Regions from separate parts of the Kitasatospora sp. NPDC048662 genome, predicted to be linked through region 3. Evidence: riboswitches for the same ligand, from Rfam matches in the RefSeq annotation. Region 3 holds a riboswitch; each other region holds the start of a gene.
What was found. A riboswitch is a leader RNA that binds a small molecule or an ion and turns the genes downstream of it on or off. The one in region 3 is predicted to bind cyclic di-AMP.
Positions count from the first base shown of each region.

Region 1: another riboswitch for cyclic di-AMP. It lies ahead of ACZ6R9_RS26680 (transglycosylase family protein); the one in region 3 lies ahead of ACZ6R9_RS08775 (LysM peptidoglycan-binding domain-containing protein).
Region 2: another riboswitch for cyclic di-AMP. It lies ahead of ACZ6R9_RS29720 (C40 family peptidase); the one in region 3 lies ahead of ACZ6R9_RS08775 (LysM peptidoglycan-binding domain-containing protein).

Region 1 is NZ_JBVJHA010000012.1:12,692-22,748, reverse strand. It holds gene ACZ6R9_RS26710 (extracellular solute-binding protein) at 245-1,525, shown strand; gene ACZ6R9_RS26705 (carbohydrate ABC transporter permease) at 1,639-2,589, shown strand; gene ACZ6R9_RS26700 (sugar ABC transporter permease) at 2,652-3,554, shown strand; gene ACZ6R9_RS26695 (glycoside hydrolase family 13 protein) at 3,592-5,310, shown strand; gene ACZ6R9_RS26690 (LacI family DNA-binding transcriptional regulator) at 5,336-6,358, shown strand; gene ACZ6R9_RS26685 (hypothetical protein) at 6,509-6,706, opposite strand; gene ACZ6R9_RS26680 (transglycosylase family protein) at 6,856-8,112, opposite strand; cyclic di-AMP (ydaO/yuaA leader) riboswitch at 8,097-8,270, opposite strand; gene ACZ6R9_RS26675 (hypothetical protein) at 8,769-10,057, shown strand, end outside.
Region 2 is NZ_JBVJHA010000015.1:79,569-89,625, forward strand. It holds gene ACZ6R9_RS29700 (rhomboid family intramembrane serine protease) at 1-21, opposite strand, end outside; gene ACZ6R9_RS29705 (hypothetical protein) at 145-411, shown strand; gene ACZ6R9_RS29710 (NYN domain-containing protein) at 716-2,008, shown strand; gene ACZ6R9_RS29715 (C40 family peptidase) at 2,201-3,235, shown strand; cyclic di-AMP (ydaO/yuaA leader) riboswitch at 3,572-3,753, shown strand; gene ACZ6R9_RS29720 (C40 family peptidase) at 3,764-4,828, shown strand; gene ACZ6R9_RS29725 (C40 family peptidase) at 5,041-6,081, shown strand; gene ACZ6R9_RS29730 (hypothetical protein) at 6,210-7,364, shown strand; gene ACZ6R9_RS29735 (carbohydrate kinase family protein) at 7,371-8,273, opposite strand; gene ACZ6R9_RS29740 (glycosyltransferase 87 family protein) at 8,345-9,709, opposite strand; gene ACZ6R9_RS29745 (glycosyltransferase family 4 protein) at 9,964-10,057, shown strand, end outside.
Region 3 is NZ_JBVJHA010000002.1:614,607-624,663, forward strand. It holds gene ACZ6R9_RS08725 (hypothetical protein) at 1-213, opposite strand, end outside; gene ACZ6R9_RS08730 (hypothetical protein) at 221-475, opposite strand; gene ACZ6R9_RS08735 (DNA-binding protein) at 623-1,069, shown strand; gene ACZ6R9_RS08740 (hypothetical protein) at 1,095-1,634, opposite strand; gene ACZ6R9_RS08745 (DUF2690 domain-containing protein) at 1,862-2,806, shown strand; gene ACZ6R9_RS08750 (NAD(P)/FAD-dependent oxidoreductase) at 2,999-4,363, opposite strand; gene ACZ6R9_RS08755 (Ppx/GppA phosphatase family protein) at 4,764-5,699, opposite strand; partial or broken gene ACZ6R9_RS08760 (DUF501 domain-containing protein) at 5,831-6,374, opposite strand; gene ACZ6R9_RS08765 (FtsB family cell division protein) at 6,371-6,808, opposite strand; gene eno (phosphopyruvate hydratase) at 6,985-8,274, opposite strand; gene ACZ6R9_RS08775 (LysM peptidoglycan-binding domain-containing protein) at 8,527-9,195, opposite strand; cyclic di-AMP (ydaO/yuaA leader) riboswitch at 9,199-9,382, opposite strand; gene ACZ6R9_RS08780 (cytochrome P450 family protein) at 9,630-10,057, opposite strand, start outside.

The DNA of each region.
Region 1 (10,057 bases), on a different contig from region 3:
GGGGCTGCAAGGAGTTTCCGCAAGGCCACGGATGGTCAAGACGCGCGGCGGCAACTCTAAGGACACGTCGATGTAACGATCGCCGGTAACTTGCAGAAACTTGCTGCAAGACCTTTCAGGCGTGCTCACCGCGCTGTTACGTTCCTGCTCAAGCCCGACGGCCTGCGAGGGCGCAGTCGGCCCGGACAGCCATTATGCGCGGTCCCCCACCATCTCGGGCACCCTCACCTTTCTAGGAGTTTCCATGCGGCGTGGCATCGCGGCCTCCGCTCTCGTTGCGGCTCTTGCGGTCACTCTTGCAGCCTGCGGCAGCAGCGGCTCCGGTTCGGACGCCAAGGGCGACGGCGGACCGGTCACCATCACCTACTGGGACACCTCGAACGCCACCAACGAGGCGCCGAACTACCAGGAGCTGGTCAAGAAGTTCGAGGCCGCGAACCCGAACATCAAGGTCAAGTTCGAGAACGTGCCGTTCGACCAGGCGCAGAACAAGCTCCAGACCGCGATGGGTGCCAAGGGTGCGCCGGATGCCTTCCGCTCCGAGGTCGGCTGGACCTCCGCCTTCGCCAAGGCCGGCTACCTGGAGCCGCTGGACGGCACCCCGGCGCTGACCGACGCCGCCGCCTTCCAGCCCTCGCTGATCCAGCAGGCCAAGTACGCGGGCAAGACCTACGGTGTGCCGCTGGTCACCGACACCCTCGCCCTGATGTACAACAAGGAGCTGTTCGCCAAGGCCGGCATCACCGCCGCGCCGACCACCTGGGACGAGCTGAAGGCCGACGCCGCCCAGCTGAAGGAGAAGGCGGGCGTGGACGGCTTCTGGCTGAAGGCCGGTGACGGCTACTACGCCATGCCGTTCCTGTACGGCGAGGGCACCAACATGGTGGACGCCGCGGGCAAGAAGGTCACCGTCAACTCGCCCGAGGCGGTGAAGGCGATCGAGACCTACAAGTCGATGTTCACCTCGCCCGGCACCGCGAAGGCCGACGTCACCACCGACGCCTACGCGCACATGATGGACGCCTTCAACAACGGCAAGGTCGCGGCGATCATCCAGGGTCCGTGGGAGGTCACCAACATCTACAAGGGCGCCTCCTTCGCCGACAAGAAGAACCTCGGCATCGCCGCCGTCCCGGCCGGCTCCACCAAGGGCGGCGCCCCGACCGGTGGCCACAACGTCGCCGTCTACGCCGGCTCCGACGCCGCCCACAAGGCCGCCGCCGAGAAGCTCGCCGCGTTCCTGACCTCCGCCGAGAGCCAGACCTTCCTCGCGCTGAAGAACGGCACCCTGCCCACCCGCAGCGACGCCTACACCGCCGAGGTCAAGGCCAACCCGGCCACCGCCGACTTCCAGGCGATCCTCCCCTCCGCCCAGCCGCGCCCCGAACTGCCCGAGTACGCCTCGCTGTTCGCCTCCTTCGGCACCAACCTCGGCAAGATCGTCCAGGGCCAGTCCGACACCAAGGCCGGCCTGGACGCCACCGCCACCGACTACGCGAAGCTCCTGCCGGACTTCAAGAAGTAAGTCGGAACCAGGCTCGCCCGGCCCACACCTGACGGTGGGCCGGGCGCACGCCGTCAGACCACAGCAGTAGTCGCCGAGGCAGGCGGCGGACCTCCCGGAGAAGGTGTCAACCCATGGCAGTTGCGGTCGTTCAGCGCATCAGGCTGTCGTACTCGAAGTACTGGTACGCGTACGCGATGGTCGCGCCGGTCGTGATCGTCCTCGGGGTGCTGGTCGGCTACCCCCTGGTCCGCGGCTTCTACCTGACCCTGACCAACGCCACCAGCCTCAACGTGGGCCGCCAGATCGGCGTCAACCACATACCCGACAGCTTCGACTTCGTCGGCCTCGACAACTACGCGGACGTGTTGTGGGGGCCGACCGCCTACGACCGGTTCTGGTCGCACTTCATCTGGACCGTCATCTGGACCGCGGTCTGCGTGTTCCTGCACTACAGCATCGGCCTGGGCCTGGCGATGCTGCTCAACCGCAAGATCCGCGGCCGCAGCCTGTACCGGCTGGTCCTGATCCTGCCCTGGGCGGTGCCGACCTTCGTCACCGTCTTCTCCTGGCGGCTGATGCTCGCCGACGGCGGCGCCGTCAACGGCCTGCTGTCGATGCTGCACCTGCCCGAACCCGGTTGGCTGTCCGACCCGTTGGCGCAGAAGTTCGCCGCGATCCTGGTCAACACCTGGGTCGGCGTGCCGTTCATGATGATCTCGCTGCTCGGCGGACTCCAGTCGATCCCGGCCGAGCTGTACGAGGCCGCCGAGATGGACGGCGCCAACGCCTGGCAGCGGTTCCGCTACGTCACCCTGCCCGGGCTGCGGACCGTCTCCTCCACCGTCGTGCTGCTGGGCGTGATCTGGACCTTCAACCAGTTCGCCATCATCTTCCTGCTGTTCGGCTCCGGCGCCCCCGACGCCCAGATCCTGGTCACCTGGGCCTTCCGCCTCGGCTTCGGCCAGCAGCCCGCGGACTACGCGCAGTCGGCGACCTACGGAATCCTGCTGCTCTCCATCCTGATCGTCTTCACCAGCTTCTACCGCCGCTGGACGGCCCGGGTCGAGAAGGCCAACGGATGAGCGCCGACGCCCGTACCGGAACCGATCCCCAGCCCAAGGACCAGGACCAGGCAGGTAGCCCGATGACCCTCACCGCCGACCGCCCCGCCACCGACCACCCGAAGCCGGCCGGACGACCCGGCAAGGTCCGGCTGCGCGGCCAGTCCACGCCGCTGGCCACCGTGCTCACGCACGGCACCCTGATCGTCGCCAGCCTGGTCGCCCTGTTCCCGGTGCTGTACATCGCGTACATCTCGCTGGGCCCGGACGACATGGACTACCTGCACCCGGCGAAGATCATGGACAAGGCCACCCTGGCCAACTACAGCCGGGTACTGGGCGACACCGACTTCCTCAGCTGGTTCGGCAACTCGGCGATCGTGGCCGGCGGCACCACCGTGATCGGCGTGCTGATCGCCGCCACCACCGGCTACGCGGTCTCCCGGATGCGCTTCCCCGGCTACCGCCCGCTGATGTGGGCCCTGCTGGTCACCCAGATGTTCCCGATCGCCGTGCTGATCGTGCCGATGTACTACATCCTGTCCAACCTGCAGATGCTGGACAGCTACACCGGCCTGATCCTGGTCTACTCCACCACCACCGTGCCGTACTGCGCCTGGCTGCTGAAGGGCTACTTCGACACCATCCCGGTGGAGATCGACGAGGCCGGCCGGGTCGACGGGCTGTCGCCGTTCGGCGCCTTCTGGCGGCTGATCCTCCCGCTGGCCCGGCCGGGCCTGGCGGTGGCCGCGTTCTACTCCTTCCTCACCGCGTGGGGCGAGGTCGCCTTCGCCTCCACCTTCATGCTCTCGTCCAGCAAGTACACGCTGGCGGTCGGCCTGGCCTCGTTCGTCAGCGAGCACGACCACCAGTGGCAGCTGATGGCCGCCACCTCGGTGCTCATCGCCATCCCCGCCGCGATCGTCTTCTACCTGGTGCAGCGTCACCTGGTGACCGGTCTGACGGCCGGCGCGGCGAAGTCCTGACCCTCCGTTTCCACAGCACCCAAGGGATGACTGTCCAATGACCCAGAACCTGGCCGACGCCTCCCGGCCCGCCGCCGTTCCCGCCGCTCGGACGACTGCTGCGACCAATGGGGCCTCCAGAGGCGGCTGGTGGCGGGACGCGGTCATCTACCAGGTGTACCCGCGCAGTTTCGCCGACGGCAACGGGGACGGCATGGGCGACCTGCCCGGCATCCGCAGCCGCCTGCCCTACCTGCGCGACCTCGGCGTGGACGCGGTGTGGCTCTCGCCGTTCTACGCCTCCCCGCAGGCCGACGCCGGCTACGACGTCGCCGACTACCGCGCCGTCGATCCGATGTTCGGCACCCTGCTGGACGCCGACGGGCTGATCCGCGACGCCCACGACCTGGGCCTGCGGATCATTGTGGACCTGGTCCCCAACCACTCCTCCGACCAGCACGAGTGGTTCCAGCGCGCGCTGCGCGAGGGCCCCGGCTCCCCGCTGCGCGAGCGCTACCACTTCCGCCCCGGCAAGGGCGAGAGCGGTGAACTCCCGCCCAACGACTGGGAGTCCATCTTCGGCGGCCCCGCCTGGACCCGCAGCGACAACCCCGACGGCACCCCTGGCGAGTGGTACCTGCACCTGTTCGCCCCCGAGCAGCCCGACTTCAACTGGGACAGCCCCGCCGTCGCCGACGAGTTCCGCTCCATCCTGCGGTTCTGGCTCGACATGGGCGTGGACGGCTTCCGGATCGACGTCGCCCACGGCCTGGTCAAGGCCCCCGGCCTGCCCGACCTCGGCAGCCGCGACCAGCTGAAGCTGCTCGGCAACGACGTCATGCCGTTCTTCGACCAGGACGGCGTGCACGCCATCTACCGCAGCTGGCGCACGATCCTCGACGAGTACCCCGGCGACCGGATCGGCGTCGCCGAGGCCTGGACCCCGACCGTCCAGCGCACCGCCAACTACGTCCGCCCCGACGAGCTGCACCAGGCGTTCAACTTCCAGTACCTGGGCACCGACTGGGACGCGGCGAAGCTGCGCGAGGTGATCGACCTCTCGCTCGACTCGATGCGCCCCGTCCAGGCCCCCACCACCTGGGTGCTGTCCAACCACGACGTCACCCGGCACGCCACCCGGTTCGCCAACGAGCCCGGCCTGGGCACCCAGATCCGCACCGCCGGCGACCGCGAGCTCGGCCTGCGCCGGGCCCGCGCGGCCACCCTGCTGATGCTCGCGCTGCCCGGCTCCGCGTACATCTACCAGGGCGAGGAGCTCGGCCTGCCGGACGTCACCGACCTGCCCGACGAGGTCCGCCAGGACCCGTCGTTCTTCCGGCAGGCCGGCCAGGACGGCTACCGCGACGGCTGCCGGGTCCCGATCCCGTGGTCCGGCAGCGAGGCGCCGTACGGCTTCGGCCCGGTGGCCGGCGGCCCGAGCTGGCTGCCGCAGCCCGCCGAGTGGGCCGAGCTCTCGGTAGAGGTCCAGACCGGTGACCCGACCTCGACGCTGGAGCTGTACCGCTCCGCGCTGACCGTGCGCCACCAGCAGCCCGCGCTCGGCGCCGGCACCGAGGTCGAGTGGCTGGCCGCCCCCGAGGGCGTGCTGATGTTCCGTCGCGAGGCGGCCGAAGGGTCGTTCGTGTGCACCGTGAACGTCACCGGGGAGAGCGTCAGCATCCCGGCGCCCGGCCGGCTGCTGCTGTCCTCGGCCGCCGTGGTGGCGGCCGAGCACACCGAACTCCCGGCCGACAGCACCGCATGGTGGGCGGTCTGAGGTGGTTGCAATAGGCTCTGGGCTCGTGACTACAGCGCGACTCTCCGACATCGCGGCGCAGGCGGGGGTCAGCGAAGCCACCGTCAGCCGCGTACTCAACGGTAAGGCGGGCGTCTCCGCGACCACCCGGCAGACGGTACTGGCCGCGCTGGACGTGCTCGGCTACGAGCGGCCCACCCGGCTGCGCCAGCGCAGCGCCGGGCTGATCGGCCTGATCACCCCCGAGCTCAGCAACCCGATCTTCCCCGCACTCGCCCAGGTCATCGAACAGGTGCTCAGCCGGCACGGCTTCACGCCGGTGCTGTGCACCCAGACCCCGGGCGGCTCCACCGAGGACGAACTCGTGGAGATGCTGGTCGAACGCGGCGTGGCGGGCATCGTGTTCGTCTCCGGACTGCACGCCGACACCACCGCCGACCACGACCGGTACGCCAAACTCTCCGGCCGTCAGGTCCCGTTCGTGCTGATCAACGGCTACAGCGAGAAGATCGCCGCGCCGTTCATCTCCCCGGACGACCGGGCGGCGATGTGGATGGCCGTCCAGCACCTGGTCGAACTCGGCCACGACCGGATCGGGCTGGCGGTCGGTCAGAAGCGGTTCGTCCCCGTGCTGCGCAAGATCGAAGGCTTCACCGCCGCGCTCCAGCAGCTCACCGGGCGCACCGCCGAAGAGGCCGGGGAGCTGATCCACCACACCCTGTTCAGCGTGGAGGGCGGGCACGCCGCCGCCCAGGCGCTGCTCGACAAGGGCTGCACGGCGATCGTCTGCGGCTCGGACATGATGGCGCTCGGCGCGATCCGCGCGGTGCGCCGGCGGGGACTGTCGGTGCCGCAGGACGTCTCGGTGGTCGGGTTCGACGACTCGCCGCTGATAGCGTTCACCGAACCGCCGCTGACCACCGTGCGGCAGCCGGTCGAGGCGATGGCCACCGCCGCCGTCGACGCCCTGCTGGAGGAGGTCGGCGGAAACCCGGCGCAGCGCTCGGAGTTCATGTTCCAGCCGGAGCTGGTGATGCGTGGCTCCACCGGCTCCGGTCCGCGCAACTGAGCTTGTTGGTGCGGTAGTTGCGGCCCTCGTTCGTTCGTCGGACGGGGGCCGCAGCGGTGTTCGGCCGGAGAGCTGCCCTGTCGCGGCGGTAGGCGGTGCCGAGGGCCTCTCGGCGTAACGGGTGTTGGCTCTGCGCCGGGCGTTGCCGGGTCAGTCTTCGACGGACGGGGCCGGGCCGGCGAAGCGTTCGCCGTCCCGGCTGCCGCCGGTGCGCGCCTGGGTGCGGCGGCCGGTGGACAGGTAGTCGCGCACCAGCAGCTCCACCGCGTCCTGCGGGCTGCTCACCCCGAGGCGCATCATCGCCTCCAGCGCGAGGTCCGCGTCCAGCGTGGTCGTCACCTTCGCCATCGCACACCGCTCCAGGGTCTCGGGACCGCTTCCGGCCTTTGGCCTTCGGCCGAGAATAGGCCGCTGCCCCCGGAGCCGACCAGGGTCCCCGAGGGCAGCGGTGTCCGCGGTGCGGTCACCTCATGCGCGTGTGCGCGGTGTCAGGCGTTTCAGACCCGACCGGCGAAGTCCGGCGCCCAGTTGGCGATGGTCTCGGTCTTCACGCCGGACTTCGGGTTGGCGGCCTCGACGTACTTGCCGTCGCCGATGTAGATCGCCACGTGGTAGACGCCCGAGTTGGCGCCGTTGTTCGACCAGAACAGCAGGTCGCCCGGCTGCAGGCTGTTCAGCGAGACCCGGGTCGAGTAGTCGGCCTGGTCCGCGGCCACGCGCGGCAGGCTGATGCCGGCCTGGCGGAACGCGGCCTGGGTCAGGCCCGAGCAGTCCCAGCCGCCGTTGCCGGTGCCGCCGTAGATGTACGGCTGGCCGACCTTCGACAGCGCGAAGTCGACCGCCGCGGCCTTGGAGCCGGTCGCCTTGAGGGCGGTGGTGGCGGTCGTGGCGGTGGTGGCGGTCGTGGTGGTGGCGGGCTTGGCGGGGGTGCTCGGCTGCGCCGGGGCGGGGGTGCTCGGCGCCGGGGTCGAACCGGAGGACTTGCGGGCCGGGGCGGACTGCTTGGCCGGGGTCTCGGCGACCGAGACGTTGCCGAGCGCCAGCTTCTGACCCGGGTAGATCATGTCCGGGCCCTCGGTGAGGACGGAGCGGTTCAGCTCGTAGAGCTTCTCCCAGCCACCCTCGACGTTCTGGTGCTGGGCGATGGCGGACAGCCAGTCGCCCGCCACCACGGTGTAGCTGCCGGCGGCCTGGGCGCCCTGGTCGGCCTGCGGCTGGGCCGGGGCCTGCGGGCGGCTCTGGGCCTGGCCCTGACGCTGCTGCGGGGCCGCCTGCTGGGTCTGCTTCGGAGCCTGCGGCTGGGCGGCCGGCTTCGGGGCCTGGGTCTGGGCGGTGGTGGAGCCCGTGGAGGTGTTGACCTGCGGGGCGGCGCCGCCCTTGGTCAGACCGGCCTGGACGGAGCACACCGGCCAGGCGCCGGGGCCCTGGGAGGCGAGCACCTTCTCGGCGACGGCGATCTGCTGGTCCTTGGTGGCCAGGTCGGCGCGCGGGGCGTAGGCGGTACCGCCGAAGGCGGCCCAGGTGGAGGCGGTGAACTGCAGGCCGCCGTAGAAGCCGTTACCGGTGTTGATCGACCAGTTGCCGCTGGACTCGCACTGCGCGACCTTGTCCCAGGTGGCCACCGACGCGGCGGAGGCGGTACCCGCGGCCAGGCCGGGAACCGTGAGGCCGATGCCCACCACACCAGTGGTGGCGATCAGACGGCGGGCGCGCTTGGCGCTGATGGGCAGCATGAAGATGCGTTCCTCTCCCACGCCTGCGAGGTGAGCTGTCGGATTCGGGCTGGAGTTGCCCGGCCGCGCGCACCTCTCGGCGCGCCCGGCTTCACCCCAAGCCCCGGACCGGTCCGTCAGGACCGCCCCAGGGCGACTTACCTGGTTCCCCCGCCCCTGCCGCGGTGCGTTTCGCATGAGCCGGCCCACCCGGCGGCAGGATTCGGCGTTCCGGGCGAGCTGGGTCCGTGTGTCCACGAACGTGGGCAGGAGATTAAGCGGATTTAAGGATGATTCGCAAATTCCTGTGACGGCCGTCACCGGGCCCGGAAAATGCGATCAAGGAATTCCGGACGAACTCCGCTGTGCGTGGCCGGAACTGGGCTGCCGTCAGGAAGTTGTCGATCTTGTGCCCGTTTTGGGTGGTTATGGCACTTGTCGGACGAAAGTTCACCTCTGTGGTTGTTTGGGAGTCAGTCGATGGGTGATTTGTGAGCTTCTGTCCACTCTGCTCCGGCGTCCAGGGCCCATTGCTGACGGGTCATGGAATTGCCCCCGTCACCCATTTCTGCCGAACTGGTGGATGACGGTACGTCAGAATGCTTAGTCGCCTCGGAAGTCGCCGATTTCCACCGAACCCGCCACCTATGCTGCCCCCGACGATTCGGAGTCCCTGCGCGTTTCGGGAGGCGGCCATCGTGGAGCAGTGGGAGAACGGGCGGCACCGGCGGCCGTTGCTGGGCCGGCGGCGAATGCTGACCTGGCTGGCGGTCGGGACGGTGACGGCCGTCGGTGGGGGAGTGGTGCTGCGGCAGTCGCTGGCCGGGGCGGAGCCGGTGGCGGGGGCGGTGGACCAGGGCGGGCGCAGGTGGTCGGACGCCAAGGGGTGGGGCGGGAAGGTGCCCGGGGCGGGGAGTGCCGTGCGGATCACCGACAAGGTGGTGCTGGACGGGGACGCCAAGGTCGGCTCGCTGCTGATCGACACCGGCGGGTCGCTGGTGTTCGCCACCGACCGGTCGCTGACGCTGGAGAGTACCGGCAACGTCGAGGTCCGCGGCACGCTCGCGCTCGCGCCCGAGGCGGCGCACACCCATACGTTGCGCTTTCCCGACATCGACGAGCGCCGTTTCCAGGGCGGCGGCATGAGCGTCGTCGACACCGACACCGGCCTGTGGGTCACCGGCCGCGGCTACCTGCGGCTGGACGGCGCGCCCCGCACGGCGTGGGTACGGGCCGCCACCGAGCTGAAGGCAGGGGACGCCGTGCTGAAGCTGGCGGCCGCACCCGAGGGCTGGCAGGTGGGTGACGAACTCGCCGTCACGCCGACCACGCCGCCCGACGCCGAGGGCTTCTCCGATTCCTACGACCTGGTGACGGTCCAGCGGGTGGACGGCCCGAACGTCACCCTCACCGCCCCGCTCCAGCACGCCCACCCGCGGGTGAGCCTCGGCGGCGGGGCGGTGTTCGGCGCGGAGGTGCTCAACCTGACCCGCAACGTCCGGGTCGAGGGCACCGAGCAGGGGCGGGCGCACGTCCATCTGACGTCCAGCCGGCCGGCCGACGTCCGGCATGCGGAGCTGCGCCGGGTCGGGCCGCGGGCGGTGGGGAAGGAGAAGTGGAACGGGCAGCCCGTGAGCGAACCGGTGCTCGGACGGTACGGGCTGCACTTCCACATGCTGCTGGACACCTCGCGCGGCACGGTGGTCGAGGGCGTGGTGGTCCGCGATGCCGGCAGTCACGCGTTCGTGCCGCACAACAGTCACGGGATCACCTTCCGCGGCTGCATCTCCCACAACACCTTGGAGGACGCGTACTGGTGGGACGGCCCGATCGACACCCGCACCCCGCAGGGGCCGTCCGACGACATCGCCTACGTGGGGTGCGTCGCCTCCCGGACGGTGTTCGAGCCCAACCCGCGCGGCTACCGGCTGACCGGGTTCAGTCTCGGCGCGGGCACCGGCTCCTCGGCGAGGGACTGCGTGGCCGT
Region 2 (10,057 bases), on a different contig from region 3:
GAGCATTCCTCGGGGGCGCACCCGCGACACCGGGCGCTGCTCCGATCGGGTGAGCGTCCGGGCAGTGGACCGGTGACCCGGCCGCCCAGGCACAGGCAATAGGGTGGAGGCCCGTAAACGGGGACCAGTCGAGAGGGACCACTGATGACCATTGCCGCGCCGACCGCCGAGACCCGCTGGCGCTGCACCCTGTGCGGCAACCTCACCCGCTTCGACGTCACCCGGTCCGCCCGGGTGATCGACTTCCTGCACTTCGACCTGTCCGGCGAGTCGAAGGTGGAGGAGACCCAGGTGCTCGCCGAGACCATCGAGTCGGTGCGCTGCCGCTGGTGCAACGCCGTGGACCAGGTCGAGCTGGTGGCCCGCCCGGGCGCCGAGGAGCCCACGGACGGCGACCCCGCGCAGGGCTGACGCACTTCCACCGCCCCGCGTCCCCGTCCGCGCCCCGGACCGGGGCGCGGGGCGGACTCGTCGGTGGGGTGCTGTCGGTGCGGCACGGTAGACGGGACAATTGCAAGCAGCGGCGGACACCAACGCCCCCGGCACCCGCCGGGGCCCGCCCGGACCAGGATCGGAGCCGAGAACAGTGGCGGAGGCAGCGAACGCGCCCGCGGGCACGGACGGGACCGCGCACGCTCCGGTCGATCCGGAAACCGGCCCCGTCGAGAGCGCCGAGGCGGCCACCGAGGAGGCCGGCGGTGACACGGCCGGCCGGGTGCTGCCCGAGGGCGTGCGCCGCCGGGTGGTCGGCATCGCCTCCGACGCGCTCGGCGGCATCGCCCCCGGCGAACTGCCTGCCGCGCTGCGCCCGTACGCCAAGTTCACCGCCGCCCGGCGGGCCAAGTACGCGGCCACCGCGCTGGCCGCCGCGCTGGAGTCCGACCCGGCGTTCCGGGTGCGGATAGCCGAGCGGCTGCGGCTCGGCCAGCCCGACCTGGTGCGCGCCCTGGAGGCGGGCACCGTACCGGCCGCCGCCGACCCGATGGACGTGGCCGCCGCCGCCTACCTGGTACGGCCCACCGGCTGGGCCCGGCTGGTCGAGGAGGCCGGCGAGCAGGCCGAACGGGTCGACGCCGAAGGCGCCGCCGCCGAGGCCGCCCGGCTGGCCGAGAAGCTCCAGGAGGAGCTGGCCGAGGCCCGTACCGCCGCCCGCGCCGAACTGGAGCGCCACCGCGCCGAGTCCGAAGGGGTGCGCCGGGAGGCCGACTCGCTGCGCAAGAAGGTCCGCTCGCTGGAGGCCGACACCCGTCGGGCGCAGGCCGAGAGCCGCCGGCTGGCCGCCGAGCTGGAGGCCGCCCGGGCCGCCGCCGCGGCCGAGCGCGGCGCCGCCGAGATCGAGGCCCGTCGGCTGCGGCACCGGGTCGCCGAGCTGGAGGCCGCCGTGGAGACCGGGCGGCGCACCGCCCGGGAGGGCCGCAGCGTCGAGGACATGCGGCTGCGGCTGCTGCTGGACACCGTGCTGCAGTCCGCGCAGGGCCTGCAGCGGGAGCTGGCGCTGCCGGTGACGGCGCTGCGCCCGGCCGACCTGGTGGAGGCGGTGGAGCCCGGATCGGCCTCGCCGCACGACGTGGCCCGGCGCGGCCTGGCCGAGGACGACCCGGCGCTGCTGGACCAGCTGCTGGCCATTCCGCAGGTCCACCTGGTGGTGGACGGCTACAACGTGACCAAGACGGGGTACCCGCAACTGCCGCTGGAGCAGCAGCGGTTGAGGCTGCTGGGCGGTCTGGCGATGCTGGCCCAGCGGACCCAGGCCGAGGTGACCTGCGTGTTCGACGGTCAGGACCTGGACGTTCCGGTGATCATGGCCCCGCCGCGCGGCGTGCGGGTCCGGTTCAGCCGGACCGGGGAGACCGCGGACGAGCTGATCCGCCGCCTGGTGCGGGCCGAGCCGCAGGGCCGGCCGGTGGTGGTGGTCTCCGCCGACAAGGAGGTCGCGGACGGGGTGCGCAAGGCCGGCGCCCGCCCGGTGGCCTCGGTTCTGCTGCTGAACCGGCTGTCGCGCAGCTGAACGTGCTGACGGGCGCTCAGCGTCATTGGGGCGTCCGGAGTGTGTCGGTGTGGTGAAGAGGGGCGGAGAAGCGAATCCGGGAGCCCCCCGGGAGTGGACGCGGAGGTAGGGACTTCACTAGGGTCTGGCGTCAAACCTATATTCCGGACTATCGCTCTAACGGGTGAGTCCAGAGGAAGAAGGAGCACCGCCTTGGCCTCCCACCGCCGTCCCAAGCAGCCGAGTCGCGCCCGGGTGACCGTGCTCACCGCTGCCGCCGCGACCGCGGTCGCCCTGTCGGCCCAGGTGAGCGCGCACGCCGCGCCGGCCCAGCCGAACAAGGACGAGATCAAGGCGCAGGTCGACAAGCTCATGGACGAGCAGGAGCAGGCGGCCGAGAGGTACAACGGTGCCAAGGAGAAGGCCGACCAGCTCCGCAAGCAGGCCGACCAGCTGCAGGACCAGCTGGCCCGCGGCCAGGAGCAGCTGAACGAGCTGGCCTCCGGGCTGGCGGCGGTGGCGGGCGACCAGTACCGGCACGCGGGCGTCGACCCGTCGATGCAGCTGATGCTCTCCGCCGACCCGGACAAGTACCTGGACCAGGCGTCCTCCTTCGACCAGGCCGCCGGCACCCAGGCCGACACCCTGAAGTCGCTGAACGACCAGCAGCGCCGGCTGAACCAGCAGAAGCAGGAGGCGGCGACCGTCCTGGCCGAGCTGGACGGCCAGACCCAGGCGCTGAACGACTCCAAGAACGAGGTCAAGAAGAAGCTGGAGGAGGCGCAGAGCCTGCTCAACCAGCTCTCCTCCGCCGACCGGCTGTCGATCACGCGTGGCGACGGCGCGGCCTCGCGCGGTGCCGAGCGGGTCGACCTGGCCAACCTTCCGAAGGCCGGCGGCTACGCCGGGATCGCGGTGCAGAAGGCGCTCGACAAGCGTGGTGCGCCGTACGTGTGGGGTGCGACCGGCCCGAGCAACTTCGACTGCTCCGGCCTGATGGTGTGGGCGTACGCGCAGGCCGGCGTCTCGCTGCCGCGCACCTCGCAGGCGCAGGGCAGCTACGGCACCAGCGTGGGCACCGACTGGCACAACGCCCAGCCCGGCGACCTGGTGGTCTACTACGGCGACCGGCACCACGTCGGCATGTACATCGGCAACGGCATGGTGGTGCACGCGCCGCACACCGGTGACGTGGTGAAGACCATGAAGGTCGACGCCATGCCGATCTCGACCATCCGTCGGGTCTGACGGCCCGACAAACCAGACATACGCCCTTCAGGGCGACAATTGACGCGCTGTGACACGCCCGGGCGGGTCGAGATCCTGCTGTGATCTCGAACACGTCCGGGCGTCGCGTTTTCCGGGTGGGCGGTGGGAAATGCTACGCACTGTGCAACGGATCCCTTACGTTCGGTCAGATTCGTAATCGAAATTGACTCAGATTCAGATTTTTTTCCGACAAGGATTTGAACGGATCACGGATCGGTTACTAGGGTCATAGTTCGACCGCCGCAGAGTCGATCGCCCAAGGGGGGCGACGGTGGGGGTCGCCGCCGAGTCCGTGACGCAGCGGGCGGATCGTCAGAACGAGATCCGCCGACGGGGATACCCCTGCGGGGGTGCTGTCGAACGGAGCCGGGGAACCACGTTCCCCCGGGGTGAATCGGCGCCAGGTCGGCCGCGACAGTGGCCGGTGAGGCGCTGTAGGGCATCTCTTCCGGCCCGAACCCGTCAGCTCACCCGGTAGGCGGTGTGAGGAAGAAGGAGTCCGCCTTCGTGGCGTCCCATCGCCGTCCCAAGCCCGTCGGCCGTGCCCGGGTCTCGATTCTCACTGCCGCTGCCGCCACCGCCGTCGCGCTGTCCGCCCAGAGTGGTGCGCACGCCGACCCGGCGCCCACCAAGGACCAGGTCAAGCAGCAGGTCGACCAGCTCAACGAGCAGGCCGAGGTGAAGACCGAGGCGTTCAACGCCTCCGTCGAGAAGCAGCAGAACCTGCAGAAGCAGGTCTCCCAGTTGCAGGACCAGCTGGCCCGGCAGCAGGACCAGGTGACCACCGTTCAGGAGCGCCTGGCGACCATCGCGGCCGAGCAGTACCGCAACGGCGGCATCCCGCAGACCATGCAGCTGATGCTCTCCAGCAACCCGGACAACTTCCTCGGGCAGGCCGGTGCGCTCAACACGGTCGGCGCCACCCAGTCCGACCTGCTCAAGAGCTTCAAGGCCGAGCAGGCCAAGCTCGACGGGCAGCGCAAGGAGGCCGAGCAGAAGCTCGCCGAACTGGACACCACCACGAAGGCCCTCAAGGCCGACAAGGAGGACATCCAGTCCAAGCTGGCCCAGGCGCGGGAGCTGCTCAACACGCTCACCCAGAAGGAGCGCGACGAGCTCGCCGCAGCCGAGGCCAAGGCCGCCGACTCCTCCCGCAGCCAGGCCGAGCGCGCCTCCCGCGGCGACAACACCCGCACGGACCTCAGCGCCCCGGCCCCGGCCGGCTACGCGGGTGCCGCGATGAACGCCGCGCTGTCCAAGCTGGGCAGCTGGTACTCCTACGGCGCGGCCGGCCCGACCACCTTCGACTGCTCCGGCCTGATGCAGTGGGCGTACGCCCAGGCGGGTGTCTCGATCCCGCGCACCTCGCAGGCCCAGGCGGGCGCCGGCACCAGCCTCGGCACCAACATCGCCAACGCCAAGCCGGGTGACCTGATCATCTACTACGGCGACCAGCACCACGTCGGCATGTACGTCGGCAACGGGCAGATCGTGCACGCCCCGCACACCGGTGCGCAGGTCCGCTACGAGTCCGCCACCGTGATGCCGATCAACAAGATCGTCCGGATCTGACGGCCGCTCGGAGCCTTCGGCCCGGCACCCCGCGCAAGGGGTGTCGGGCCGCTCTCGTTCCGGTGTCCGATTCGCGGTCGAATATTCGAAGTTGTCAGGGTTTGGACTGAATCCGTCCGACTCGCTAACCTCTGCCCCGGCCCCCCGTGCGGACGGCCGCCCGACCCGCGGGCGGCGGCGGAGGCCGGAGCGCAGGAACGGAGTCGTCGCACGTGCCCGTGCACCGTCGCCCCCCACTGCCCGGTGTCCAACGCCTCGCCCGAGCCCTGGCACTCACCGCCGCCGCGACCGGCGCGATCCACCTCGGCGTCGCCCCGGCCGCCGCCGCCCCGGCCGACCCGCCCGACCGCACCGACGTCAAGGCGCAGGTCGACCAGCTGTACGAGGAGGCCGAGCAGGCATCCGAGAGGTACAACGCCGCCCAGGAGCAGCAGAAACGGTTGCAGCGCGAGGCCGGTGCCCTGCAGACCCAGGTCGCCGCCGGGCAGGACGAGCTCAACCGGCTGCGCGCCGACCTCGGCGCGGTGGCCGCCGCCCAGTACCGCGCCCAGGGCCTCGATCCCACCCTGCGGCTGATGCTCGACAACGACCCGGCGTCCTACCTGGCCGGCGCCCGCTCCCTCGGCCAGGCCACCGCCCGGCAGAACGAGACGCTGCGCGACCTGCACGAACGACAACGCCGGCTGGAGCAGCGCCGTCAGGAGACCACGGTCAAGCTCGACGAACTGGAACAGGCCCGGCACCGGCTGGCCGCCGCCAAGGACGAAGTCCGCGCCCGCCTGGCCCGGGCCCGGCAGCTGCTGGGCGGCCTCACCGCCGCCGACCGCGACCGGCTGGCCTACGACGACGACGCCCGCGCCGCCCGTGGCGCCGGCCGGTTCGACCTCGGCAACGAGCCCCCCGCCTCCGACCGCGCCGCCGCCGCGCTGAACGCAGCCGTCTCGAAGATCGGCTCCTCGTACGTGTACGGATCCACCGGCCCCAGCACGTTCGACTGCTCCGGTCTGATGTACTGGGCGTGGCGGCAGGCCGGAGTGACCCTGCCGCGGACCTCGCAGGGACAGGCCTCGGCCGGCCGGCGGGTGAGCCTCGCCGAAGCCCGGCCCGGAGACCTGGTGATCTTCTTCAAGGACAGGCACCACGTCGGCATGTACGCCGGCGGCGGTGTCGTCGTGCACGCGCCGCACCCCGGCGCCCGGGTCCGCTACGAGAGCGTCAGCGCGATGCCGGTCAACTCGGTGGTGCGGGTCTGAACCAGCACGAGCCCCTGGTCACCGACCTGCCGCAGGCCCCGGCGCCGCGGCAGGCCGGTGCTTCGCCGTCCCGGCGCGCCGCCCTGCTGGTCGCCGCCGGGTGCGCGGCCCAGCTCTCGCTGCCCCGGGTGATTCCCGCCGGGCCCACCGGTCCGGCCGCCGCCCCGCCCGGACCGCCGGTGCAGTCCGGCGTCCGGGACGCCGTGGCGCAGGTGCTGGCACGGCGGGCCGCCGCGATCCTGCTGCGCGACCCCGGCGGGCTGCCGACGGCGGCGGGCGCCGAGGAGGCCGACCGGGACCTGCTCGTCCGTACCGCCGCGATCCGCTTCACCGAGTACACGCTGCGGCTGACCACGTTCACCGAGCCCGCGCCCGGCGCCGAACGGCTGACCGTCGGCGCGGAACTCGGCTACCGGATCACCGGCGTGGACGACTACCCGGCGCTGCTGGAACGGCAGATCGACCTGCAGCGGGAGCCGGCCGGCTGGCGGGTGCTGCGGGAGGTGCCCACCGGCGCGGTGGCGCCCTGGGACCTGGGCACCGTCCGGACCGCGACCGGGCGGCACAGCCTGGTGCTGGGCCTCGGCGAGGACGGCGAACTGGCCGACCTGGCCGCGCTCGCCGACCGTGCGATGCCCACCGTCGAAGGCGTCTGGGGCCCCTGGAAGCCTGGTCGGCTGCTGCTCGAACTGCCGCTCACCGTCCAGCAGTTCGCCCGCCGGATGGACGTCTCGGCGGACGCGTACCAGGGCATAGCCGCAGTCACCCTGGCGGTCGGCGGCGCGCCGACGCACACCCCCGCCGACCGGGTCGTGGTCAACCCCGACGCGTACCGGCAGCTCAGCGAGCTCGGCCGCCGGGTGGTGGTGACCCACGAGGCCACCCATGTCGCCACCCGGGCCGACACCAAGGCGTGCACCCCGCTGTGGCTCTCGGAAGGTGTCGCCGACTACACCGGCTACCAGGGCACCGGACGGACCACCCGGCAGATCGCCCCCGAACTCGCCAAGGACGTCCGGGCCGGGCGGATGCCGGCCGGGCTGCCCACCGACGACGCGTTCACCGCCGGCTCGGCCGGCATCTCCCAGGCCTACGAACTGTCCTGGCTGGCCTGCGACTTGATCGCCCGCCGGTACGGGCCGGACCGGCTGGTGGCGCTCTACCGGGCCGTCGGGCAGAACGGCGCCGGCGGCCTGGAGCGCGCCTTCCGGTCCGAACTCGGCCTCGGTGTCGCCGAGTTCACCAAGGACTGGACGGCCGCGGTGGCCGCCCTGAAGGACTGATCCGGCTCAGCCGGCCAGCGCCCGCTCCAGGCCCGCCGCGTCCAGGAAGGCGGTGTGGGTGCCCGCCGTGGTGCAGGCGAACGCACCGGCCGCCGCGCCCGCCCGCATGCACTCCTCGACCGGGCGCCCGGCCAGCCGCCGGTGCAGGAAACCGGAGACGAACGCGTCGCCCGCGCCGTTGCTGTCCACGATCGGCGCGCCCGGGTCCACCGCCGGGAAGTGCCGGGGGGCCGCGTCCTCGCGGGTGAGCAGGAACGCGCCGTGCGCGCCCGCCGTGGCCACCACCAGCTCGGCCCGGCCCTCGGCCAGGATCGAGCGCATCGCCGCCTCCGGGCGGTTGCCGAGACCGGCCGCGGACAGGAACACCACGTCCGAGCGGAGCGCGTAGAACCGGTGGTGCTCGTTCTCGCCGTTCCAGGCGTGCAGGTCGGTGGAACTGGGGCGGCCCAGGCGCTCGATGTCCGGGTACATGTCCCGGTTGACGCCGGTGATCGACAGGTGGACGTGCTGCGAGCGCTCCAGCAGCGGCAGCCAGAACTCGCGCGGCAGCCGGGCGTCCGCGGGGTGGCGGCCGTCGTAGAAGGAGAACCGCAGGCCGTCCGCGTCCACCAGGTTGACGCTGCGCGGGGTGCCGGCAGGGGCGGGCAGGTGGCTGAAGTCCAGGCCGCGGCGGGCGTATTCGGCCAGCACCAGGGCGCCCTGCGGGTCCTCGCCGAGGAAGTCGGCGAGCTTGGTGCGCAGGCCCAGCGTGTGGCAGGCCAGCGCGACCCCGTTCCCGGTGTGTGCCGGGTAGTCGAGCACCGGGGGGACGTGCACCGAGTCGACGCCCGGCGGGATCTCCAGGCGGTCCACCCGGACGATGGTGTCCACGCCGACGCCGCCGACGATCAGGATGTCGTAGTCGATCATCCGGCGATGGTGGCAGCGAACTGCGCGGCCCTGCAAGCGCTTTCAGAAACTTGCAGGAGGATGCCGGGTGGTCAGGCGCGGTCCGCCGGGGTGAGGTCGTCCAGCAGATCCTGCTCGTAGGCGATGCCCGGCCGCACCGGGTACTGCGGGCCCAGCTGGCCGGCCGGCAGGACCACCGTGGTCAGCACCTCCCGCCGCCGGGTGGAGCGCCAGAGCCGGTACGCCGACAGCAGGGTGGCCGCCAGCAGCACCAGGTTGCGGGCGGTCAGCACCAGCACGCCGGACAGCTCGCTGCGGTTCACCATCCCGAACATCACCGGGAATTCGAGCGTGGTCAGCACCGTGGCCACCAGCACCACCACCGCCACCGGACGCTGGCTGCTGCCCCGTACCGTCAGGCACACCGCCGCCAGGCCGACCACCCAGATCATGTACTGCGGGCTGATCACCCGGCTGGTCGCCGTGAAGATCAGCAGCGCGCACAGCGCCGCGTCGAACGTGGTCGCCGAGGTCCAACGGGCCGCCCGCAGGCGCCAGATCAGCAGCCAGCCGAAACCGGCCACCGTCATGCCGACCATCACCTTGGAGATCACCGGCACCCACGGGCCGAGGAACTCCACCGAGCCGTAGTTCATCGTCACCGTGCCGTGCCACGTCCCCGCCAGCTTCGCGAAGTGCAGCGGCAGCGCGCCCAGCGACTCGATCTCGATGCCCCGCTCGGACTGGAACTTCAGGAACTCGAACGCCCCGTTCATGCCCGCCGTCAGCAGGAAGCCCAGCGCCCCCGCGAAGGTCGCCGCCGAGGTCCACGCCCGCCGGGTGCGCCGGCCGCGCGGCGTGCCGATCAGCGCGATCAGCGGCCAGATCTTCAACAGCCCGCCCAGACCCAGCAGCACCCCGCCCAGCGCCGGGCGGCGCAGCACCACCAGCAGACCCGCCACCGCCAGCGCCGTCACCATGATGTCGTAGCGGCAGTACACCGTCGGCCCGAGCAGCGGAACGCCCACCACCCAGTACCAGGCCCCCAGGTAGCTGCGGCCCTTGCGCACGCCCGCGCGCATCAGCAGCGCCATCGCCGCCGCGTCCACCACCACGCAGATCACGAAGAACGACACCAGGTACGACCACGGCAGCAGCCCCGGCAGCAGGATCACCAGCGCCGCGCCCGGCGGGTACTGCCAGGTCACGTCGTCCAACGGGAACGTGCCGGTGCACAGCACCTCGTACCAGCTGTGGTAGATCACCGAGACGTCCGCCGTCACGTCCGTATTGGCGATCCGCAGCACCCCCGCGACCGTCAGGACGAGCAGCGTCCGGGAGACCGTCCAGCCTGCCGCCAGGGCCCACAGCGGACGACGGCTCGGCGTGGAACCGGACGGGGCAGGCAGCGCCGGGGCCTCCGAGCTGCCGGGCCGTTCGGCCTGGGCTGACTCCACTACGCTCCTTCGGGTCGTCGCGTACGCACCGGTACCGGGCGTCGCGCCGGGGTACCGGTAAGGACCACCAGCACACCGCATCGGTTGCGGCGGTGTCCTCCAACTTCTCCGAACCGTGTCCGAACCGTCCGGTCCTGCGGGTGTCGCCACAGCGGGCGGCACGGGCCGCATTCCCGGCGGACTGGTGCGGTGACCTATCGTACGGACCACTCACGGGTACTCCGAGCACCCCCTGACCGAGCGAGCCGCGGCACATGAACAGAACCCTCATCGTCACCAACGACTTTCCGCCCAGGCCAGGCGGCATCCAGGCGTTCGTCCACAACATGGCCGTCCGCCAACCGGCCG
Region 3 (10,057 bases):
GCGGCGCAGCGCCGGGTACCAGAGCAGCGGCACCATCTGCGGGTTGTGGACGGCGAATTCGACGTCCGGTGCGGGCAGCAGCTCGGCGAGCTGGCGGAACGGCCGACCCCAGCCGGGGTGGTGGAGCTCGCCGCGCTCGGCCCAGAGCCGGATCAGGCGCTCGGCGGTCTGCGCGACCAGGCTCGCCGCCGGGTCGTCGGCTGCTGCCCGCACGGTGGGGTCAGAGCCCCATGTGGTCGGTGACCGCGAGCGCCATGTGGTCGGGCGTGACCAGCGCCATGTGGTCGGGCGTGACCAGCGCCATGTGGTCGGTGACCGAGAGCGCCATGTGATCGGGCGTCACGATCTCGCCGGCGGCCCGGTCGGCGGGGCGCTCGGCGGCGGTGGCGGTGGCGGCGGTGCCCACGACGGCCGCGGCGGCCAGCGCGGTGGTGGCGGCGGCGATCAGGGCGGTTTGACGGACGGTCAGTTCCATTGCGGCTCCCCCAGGTTGAGCGTCGGTGATGATCGACATGCTAGGCGGCCGGATTCGCGTGATCAATCCACTTCCCGAGAGGGGTATGAACACTTCGTTCAACGAATCCCGTTGACGCCGCATCGTTCACCAGAGCATGCTGACCACATGACCGACACCCCGCAGCAACAGCCCGCCGACCCGTTCTCCCCGCCGGACCCGGAGGCCGCCCGGGCGCAGCGCGTCTACGCCTCGCTGTTCCGGATCGCCGAGCGCCACGCCGCCACCGACGAGCAGCGCCGCCGCCAGACCAACCCGGCGATGCCCGCCCCGCACGAGGCGGTCCGGCTGGTGGCCTTCCTGCTCAGCGGCGCCGCCCTCGCCGAGGAGGGCGAGCCCGAGGTGGACCGCGCCGACCTGACCGCCGCACTGACCCTGCTCCCCCTGGTCCGCGCCGAACTCGACGAACTGGAAGCCGGGTTGCTCACCATGGCCCGCGGCCGCGGCATGACCTGGCAGGAGATCGCCTTCGGCCTCGGCCTCGGCACCCCCCAGGCCGCCCGCCAGCGCCACGAGCGCCTGAGCGACCGCACCGCCCCCGCCGACCAGGACTGACGGCGGGGGCGGCGCGGCCCGACGATCACCCGGTGTAGGTGATGTCCCAGTGCTCGCCCTTCTTGCCGTGCTTCTCCAGGACGTATTCGGCGGAGCCGGCCGTCCACTTCGGGTCCTTGGCCTCGCCCCGGGTGCCGGCCCGGTGGAAGTGGTCGGTGACGAAGGCGCCGACGCAGGAGTTGGGCCGGACGTCGATCTTGTAGCCGTTGCCGTGGGTCCGGGTGCCCGTCGTCCTGTGCGGGTGGACCTCGGCGGCGCCGGTGATCATCACCTCGCAGTGGCTGCGCTTCTTGAGGTCGATGGCGAGGTCGAGCGTTGCCGCGAGGATGCCGTCGAAGCTGGTGCAGCCGTTTCCGTTCTTGTCCGAGCAGCCCTTGCTGGAGGACCACTCCACATCGGCGGCACGCAGTCGCGCGGTGGCCTCGGCGTGCGTGAGCCGCGCCTGCGAGGCGTGGGCGGTGTCCGCGCCGGTGATCAGGCCGACGAGGGCCGCCAGGGCGAGGGCCGCCTCGGCGGCACGGGTCCCGGCGGTGACACCGAGGGTACGGACGTTGATGCGACGCATTGTCACTCCTTCGTGTTCGCCCCTGTGTTCGGGCATGGCGTGGCAGGCCCGGCATGGAGGGGAGGGGATCGCCGGGAGTGCCTCACCGGCTGCACCACAGCTTTGCGCGACCGGACGCCGGACTTCTACGCTGTGCGGTCCGTCGGCCCATACCGGAATATCCACGCCCTATACATGGGCCGCGACCTGGGATTATGCGCAGGCCGAGGCGAAGGGGTAGCACACGAATGCCGCACAGCCGACCCGGCGAACCCGCCGAGGAACCCGGTCCGTCGAGCACGCCGGCCCGCCCCGAACTGGCTCGCCTGCTGCGCCAGTGGCGGAGGGACGCCGGCGACTGGTCGCAGTCCACCGCGGCCAGGAAGGCCGGGCTCGCCCAGGGGACGCTGTCCCGCTACGAGACCGGTGCCCAGTTGGCCCCGGACCGGGTGGTCCGGCTCCTGGCCCGGCACTACCGGCGACCGGAGAGCGATCTCGTCCACGCGCTCGCCCTGTGCACCCGCGCCGAGCAGGAGGGGCGCGGCCCGGTCGGCGCCGAACCCGCGACGGCGGTCGCCGGTGGCGAGGCCGATGCGAGCGCGCAGCCGAATGCGGCGCCCGGCCCGGAGACCGGCCGGGCGCCCGCGGGATCCCGACGGCGGCTCCGGGCCCTGGCCGGTGTCCTGGCCGCCGCGTTGATCGGCGGCGGCCTCACCCTCGCCCTCCGGGACGGGCCTCCGACCGCCGGCCGCCCGGGCTCGTCCGCCGCGCTGCCACCCGCCCCGGAGGCCTCCGCGCCGTCCGCCGGGGCGATCGCCTCCTGCGCCGGCGAGAGCTGCGTCCATGTCGAGCCGACGACCACGGTGTGCCAGAACGACGCCGTCACCACCGACCGGGGCCGCGAGTTCGGTGTGCTCGTCGAGCTCCGTTACAGCGCCGGCTGCCGCGCCGTCTGGGCCAGGATGGACGGCGGTTCCCCCGGCGACCGCATCCAGGTCTTCGGCACCGAGGGGGACCCGCCCGAGCAGGAGGAGTACCGGCAGCAGAGCGGGCACACCGCGCACACCAAGATGGTGCGGGCCGGCACGTCCGGCGGCGCCCGGGCCTGCGCGATGATCGACGCCCGCGGCACCTTCTGCGCCACCCCGCTCCCCGAGCCCGACCGCGCCGGGTCCGTCCGAACAGTCGGCTGACGGGACGCCAGGACCGACGGCGGCCCGGGAAAGCCCGAAGGCCCCCACCCGGCGGGGGTGGGGGCCTTCGTCAACTGAGTGCTGTACTCCGCCCGGCAGCAAGGCCGGCTGAGCACCACGGAGGACGTGGTCCGGCGGCGTTGCCGGGCGGAGGGCCTCCGACTCGTAACCCGAAGTGGCGGGTCTGGTCGCTTACTTGCTCGCGGCAAGCTCCTTCTTCGGCTCGGCCGCGGCGGCGGGCTTCGGCGGGGCGGAGGCCTCCTGGAAGGCGTCGAACGGCTTCTCCATCTCGGAGAGACCGACCGTCTCGCGCTTGAGGAACATCGCCAGCGTCCAGTCGGTGAAGACCCGGATCTTGCGGTTCATGGTGGGGACCATCGCGCCGTGGTAGAGGCGGTGGAAGTACCAGGCGAGGCGGCCCTTGAGCTTGACCTTGCCGAACAGGATCGCCACACCCTTGTGCAGGCCGAGGCCGGCCACCGCACCGAGGTTCTTGTGCTTGTACTCGGCCTGCGGGAAGCCGCGCATGCCGGCCACCACGTTGTCGCCGAGGACGGCGGCCTGACGGACGGCGTGCTGCGCGTTCGGCGGGCACCAGGCGCCCTCACCGGCGGCCAGGTCGGGGACCTGGGCGTTGTCGCCGGCCGCCCACACGTAGTCGAAGCCCTGGACCTGCAGGGTCGGCGCGGTGTCGACGTGGCCACGCGGGCCGAGCGGCAGACCGAAGCGGTTGACGACCGGGTTCGGCTTCACGCCGGCGGTCCACACGATGGTGGAGGCGTCGAACTCCATGCCGTTCTTCAGCACCACGTGCTGGTCGACACAGGAGTCCATCGAGGTCTCGATGTAGACCTCGATGTTGCGCTCCTCCAGGCGGCCCTTGGTCCACAGACCCAGGTCGGGGCCCATCTCGGGGAGGATGCGGTTGGCCGCCTCCACCACGATGAAGCGCATGTCGTCGCGGCTGACGGTCTTGTAGATCTTGGCGGCGTCGCGCGCCATGTCCTCGATCTCGGCGACCGTCTCGATGCCGGCGAAGCCGCCACCGATGACGACGAAGGTCAGCGCCTTGCGGCGGACGTCCTCGTCGGTGGTGGACTCGGCCTTGTCCAGCTGCGCCATGACGTGGTTGCGGAGGCTGATCGCCTCTTCCACCGTCTTCATGCCGATGCCGTGCTCCGCCAGGCCCGGGATCGGGAAGGTGCGGGAGACCGAGCCGGTCGCCACGACCAGGTACTCGAAGGGCAGTTCGTAGGCGTCGCCGGCCGCGGGCTGGATGGTGGCGACCTTGCGGGCGTGGTCCACCTCGGTCACGTGACCGGTGAGCACCTCCGCCTTCTTCAGGGCGCTGCGCAGGGGCGCGACGAGGTTGCGGGGGGCGACGTTGCCGCCGGCCGCCTCCGGGAGGAAGGGCAGGTACGTCATGTACGACCGCGGGTCGACGACCGTGACGGTCGCTTCGCCGTAGCGCATCTTCTTGAGGATGCGCATCGCGGCATACAGGCCGACGTAACCACCGCCGACAATGAGGATGCGAGGACGCTCCGTGGTGCTCATGTCCGAAAGTATCCACCCCCGCCTGACGGACCATTCGTGAGGCCCATCACAAGCTCCTGGACACTGGGTGCTACACTGCGCGCCCGCATTTCCGGCCCGGGGCGGCCCCGCCGCCTCCACCGCCCGCCCACCATGATCGCCGTGGCACTCGGTGCCGCGCTGAGCAGCAACGATCCTTGCGGCGTACGGGTTCCCGAGTGCGCTTTCGATTTCTTCGGCGCGAGCGGCGGGTTGCCTGCGATCCCACGAACCACCCGCCCCGGACGCCTTCGGTCCCACATATCGGACGGACCGGACACCGCGCTGGGCCGAAAGACCCGACCGCCATGTGAAGAAATTCACGAAGCTTCTTGCCGAGACGTGCCGGGAGGCCCTCCCAGGGCCTCCCGGCGCGCCCGGATCAAGCGATCGACCAGGCGATCCCGTCGAGGATGTCGTGCTCGGAGACCAGCAGTTCGGCGGCCCCGGTGCGCTCCATGATCTCCAGCAGGACCAGCGCGCCGGCCGCGATCACATCGACCCGGCCGGGGTGCATCACCGGGACGGCGGCCCGCTCGGCATGCGAGGAGTGCAGCAGCCACTCGGCGGTCTCCCGCACCTGCTGGACGGTCAGCACCGCGTGGTGGATCAGCTCGGAGTCGTAGCCGGGCAGTTCCAGCGCGATCCCGGCGACCGTGGTGACGGTGCCGGCCAGGCCGACCAGGGTGGCGCCGTCCTTCAGCGGGACGCTCGCCTCGACGGTGTCCAGCGCGGCCCGGATGTCGGCCCGGGCGGCGGCGATCTGCGCCTCGGTGGGCTGCCCGCCCGCGAAGTGGCGCTCCGTCATCCGCACGCAGCCGATGTCCATCGAGTGCGCGGCCCGCACGTCCTGCTCGCCGAGCACGAACTCGGTGGAGCCGCCGCCCAGGTCGAACACCAGGTAGGGCGGGCGGTGCGGGCCTCCGAGCAGCTCGCGGGTGGCGCCGGTGAAGGAGAGCCTGGCCTCCTCGTCGCCGCTGACCACGCTCGGGGTGATGCCGAGGATCTCCCGGACACCGGCGGTGAACTCGGCGGCGTTCTCGGCGTCCCGGGAGGCCGAGGTGGCGACCATCCGGATCCGCTCCGGGCCGACCCCGTGCGCGGCGATGATCTCCGCGTACTCGCGGCAGGCCGCGAAGGTGCGGTCCAGCGCCTCGGGGTGCAGCCGGCCGGTCCGGTCGACGCCCTGGCCGAGCCGGACGATCAGCATCCGCCGGTCCAGATCGACGATCTCCCCGGTCTCCGGATCCAGGTCGGCGATCAGCAGGCGGATCGAGTTGGTGCCGCAGTCGATCGCGGCGACCCGGACGGTGCTCACGACTCGCCGCCCTCCTCCGCCTGGCGCGCCGCGCGCTCGGCCCGCTCGGCGGTCAGCGCCTCCTTGGCGGCGATCACCGCGGCGTGGTCCTCGGCCTTGGCCTTGTTGCGGGCGACCCGCTCACCGGCGGCCTCGACCTCGGCGGGGCTGACGCACGGGCCCTTGGCCCACCACTCCTCCAGCATGCCGATCGCCTCGTCGCCCAGCGGGTTGACGCCCTCGCCGGCCGCCAGCGAGTGGCCGACCAGCACGTGCAGGCACTTGACCCGGTCGGGCATGCCGCCGGCGCTGGGGAAGCCCTCCAGCACCTCGATGGCGTCCCGGCGGGCGATGTAGTCCTCGTGCGCGGCCTGGTAGGCGGCGGCGAGCTCGGGGTCCTCGGCGAGCCGGGCGGTCTGCTCCTTCATCACGCCGTCCGCCTCCAGGGTGCCGATCAGCGAGGCGGCCTTGGGGCAGGTCAGGTAGTAGAGCGTCGGGAACGGCGTGCCGTCGGGCAGCCGGGGCGCGGTCTCCACCACGTCCGGGTTGCCGCACGGGCAGCGGTGGGCGACGGCGCGCAGCCCGCGCGGCACCCGGCCGAGCTGGGCGGCGATGGCGGCGACGTCGTGGTCGGAGACGGGAGGGTTCTGGTTGCTCATCAGGAGTCTGTTCGTCAGGTGGAGGACGGGGTGTCAGGGTGCTGCGGGTGGTGCGGCGAGTGCGGTGTCGGCGGCGTCCACCGAGTCCCAGAAGGTGGAGTACCACGGGCGGGCGGCCTTGGGCCGGCCGGCGCTGTCCGAGGCGGACTGCTTCTCGCCCGGCGCGGGCGGCGGGGCGACCGAGACGAACGGGGTCTCGCCCGGCAGCGCGTAGTGCAGCCGCTCCCGGGCCTGGGCCTTGACGAACTCCGGGTCCTGCCAGCGGGCCTTGGCCCGGCGCAGCTCGTCGACCTGCTGGCGGGCGTGGTCGGCCTTGGCCCGCTGATCGGCGATCTCGCCGCGCTGCGCGATGTACTGCCGGGTCGGGTACGCGAGTATCGCCACCAGCGAGCACAGGACGAGGACCAGCACGGTGGCCCGGCTGGTGAAGCGCGGGCGCGCCGCCAGTCCGGGAATTCTCCACTTGGCCATCTGGTCGCCCCTCCTGCGCATGCCGGTGCCCCGGCCCCACCCTACGCGGTGGAAGCCGGGGCACCGGTCACAACAGGCTCGGCAAGCAGCCCTTGCTGTGCTTACTTGTCCGCAGGGCGGCTGTGCTCACTTGTCCGCGGAGCGGCTGTGCTCACTTGTCCGCGGAGCGGCTGTGCTTACTTGTCCGCAGAGCGGAAGCGCGGGAAGGCGCCACGGCCCGCGTACTCCGCCGCGTCGTCGAGGATCTCCTCGATGCGCAGCAGCTGGTTGTACTTGGCGACGCGCTCAGAGCGGGCCGGGGCGCCGGTCTTGATCTGGCCGCAGTTGGTGGCGACGGCGAGGTCGGCGATGGTGACGTCCTCGGTCTCGCCGGAGCGGTGCGACATCATGCAGCGGTAGCCGTTGCGCTGGGCCAGTTCGACGGCGTCCAGGGTCTCGGTGAGCGAGCCGATCTGGTTGACCTTCACCAGCAGCGCGTTGGCGGTGCCGGTCTCGATGCCCTTGCGCAGGCGCTCCGGGTTGGTGACGAACAGGTCGTCGCCGACCAGCTGGACCTTGTCGCCCAGCTTGTCGGTGATGGCCTTCCAGCCGTCCCAGTCGGACTCGTCCAGCGGGTCCTCGATGGAGACCAGCGGGTAGGCGGCGACCAGCTCGGCGTAGTACTCGATCAGCTCGGTGGCCGACAGGGCCTTGCCCTCGAACTGGTAGGCGCCGTCCTTGTAGAACTCGGAGGCGGCGACGTCCAGGGCGAGCGCGACGTCCTTGCCCGGGGTGTAGCCGGCCTTCTTGATGGCCTCGGTGATGAGGTCGAGGGCCTCGCGGTTGGAGTCCAGGTTCGGGGCGAAGCCGCCCTCGTCGCCCAGGCCGGTGGACAGCCCGCGCTCCTTCAGCACGCCCTTGAGGGTGTGGTAGACCTCGACGCCCCAGCGGACGGCCTCGGAGAAGGACTCCGCCCCGATCGGGGCGATCATGAACTCCTGGATGTCCACGTTGGAGTCCGCGTGGGAGCCGCCGTTGAGGATGTTCATCATCGGGACGGGCAGCACGTGGGCGTTCGGGCCGCCCAGGTAGCGGAACAGCGGCAGGTCGCTGGCCTCGGAGGCGGCGTGCGCGACGGCGAGCGAGACGCCGAGGATGGCGTTGGCGCCGAGCGAGGACTTGTCCGGGGTGGCGTCCAGGTCGAGCATGGCCTGGTCGATCAGGCGCTGCTCGGTGGCGTCGTAGCCGACCAGCTCCGGGCCGATCTGCTCGATGACGGCGAGGACGGCCTTCTCGACGCCCTTGCCGAAGTAGCGGTTCTTGTCGCCGTCGCGGAGCTCCAGCGCCTCGAAGGCGCCGGTGGAGGCACCCGACGGGACAGCCGCACGACCGGTGCTGCCGTCGTCGAGACCGACCTCGACCTCGACCGTGGGGTTGCCGCGGGAGTCGAGGATCTCACGGGCTACGACGACATCAATGGACGGCACGAGGCATCTCCTAGCGGAAGCGGATGTGTGGTCGTTACGCCCAGAGCCTAGCCGCAGACATGCCTGCGGCCACGCGCGGCCGGGCGTCGTCTCACCGTGTGGCCCGGCTACTCACTGGTAGTTCACCTGTTTGCCCGTCGGCGGTGCGCCCCGGGCGGCGCGAACTGCTGTGCGCACGCCCGGAGCGGACGGATCGTCAGGCGAACCGGGGGACCGTTCGACCGCCGGGCCGGAGTCGGCCGACCCGCGCCGTCACAGCGCCAGCACCTGCCCGGGCATGATCACATCGGGGTCGGCGCCGATCACCGCGCGGTTCGCCGTGAACAGCTGCTCCCAGCCGCCGGAGACGTTCCGTGCGGCGGCGATCCCGGAGAGCGTGTCGCCCTCCTGCACGGTGTACTTCCCGGCGCCGGTCTGCGCCGGCGCGGCGGCCGGGGCGCCCTGCTTCGGAGCCTTGGACTGCTGCTGCGTCTTCGACTGCTTCTGCTTGGGCGCGGACGAGCGCGGCTGCGAACGAGAGGCGGTGTCCTCGGAGCTGTCGCCGCCCCGGGACAGGCCGGCCTTGATCGAGCAGGACGGCCAGGCGCCGGGCCCCTGGGAGGCGAGCACCCGCTCGGCCACCGCGATCTGCTCGGTGCGGGTGGCCTGGTCGGCGCGGGGGGCGTACTCGGCGCCGCCGTAGGCGCGCCAGGTGGAGGAGGAGAACTGCAGGCCGCCGTAGTACCCGTTTCCGGTGTTGATGCTCCAGTCCCCGCCGCTCTCGCACTGGGCCACCTGGTCCCAGGTGTCGGCGGGTGCGGCTGCCGCTCCGGTGGCGGACAGCAGGGGCAGGGCCAGGCCCACGGAGGCGACGCCTGCGGCGGCGACGACCTTCTCGGCCTTGGTGCTACGGCGGTGACGTCCAGTACCGGCGAACAGCATGGGACTTCCTCTCCGCACGCCTACGAGGTGAGCTGTCGGGTTCGGACCGGGAGGCTGGCCCGGCCGCCTGGGACTCCGGACGCGGTTGCGTCCGCTCCCCGGCGGCTTCACCCCAAGCCGTTGGGACTACGGCGTTCACACCTGGTTCCCCCGCTCCTGTCCGATTCCTGGTCGGTGTCCCGAGAGCGCGGCGGACAGGACTCGGCGTGCCGCGTTCGGGGCCCGCAGCTGCGGGCAAATCGGAGAGTAAGCAGAGCTGACGAGCAATCACAAGCTCATATCACCGGTATCACGTCGAAATTACGGACCTCCACTTCTCGTGCACAAACCGTCCATATATGTCCGATTCGCCCGGGGTGGGGGCGCATCACGCGCCCCCACCGGGTCCACGGAGGGTCACGTGCGGGGGCTGGGCGGCGGCGGTCGAAACCGGGTCAGCGGGGCGTGAAGGAGACCGGGAGTTCACGCAGCCCGCGCATGATCAGCCCACCCCGCCAACGGAGTTCGGCCGGATCGGCGGCCAGCTGGAGATCCGGCAGCCGGGTCAGCAGTGTGCCGATCGCGCGCTGCCCTTCGAGCCGGGCCAGCGGCGCGCCGATGCAGTAGTGGATGCCGTGACCGAAACCGAGGTGCGGATTGTCCGAGCGGGCCAGATCCAGGGTGTTCTCCTCGGAGAACCGGGCCGGGTCGCGGTCCGCCGCCGCCAGCACCACCAGCACCGGGTCGCCCACCGGGATGTCCACCCCGCCGATGCTCAGCGGCCGGGTGGCGAACCGCCAGGTCGCCAGCTCCACCGGCCCGTCGTAGCGCAGGAGTTCCTCGATGCCGGTCTCCAGCAGGCCCGACTCGCCGCGCGCCAGCG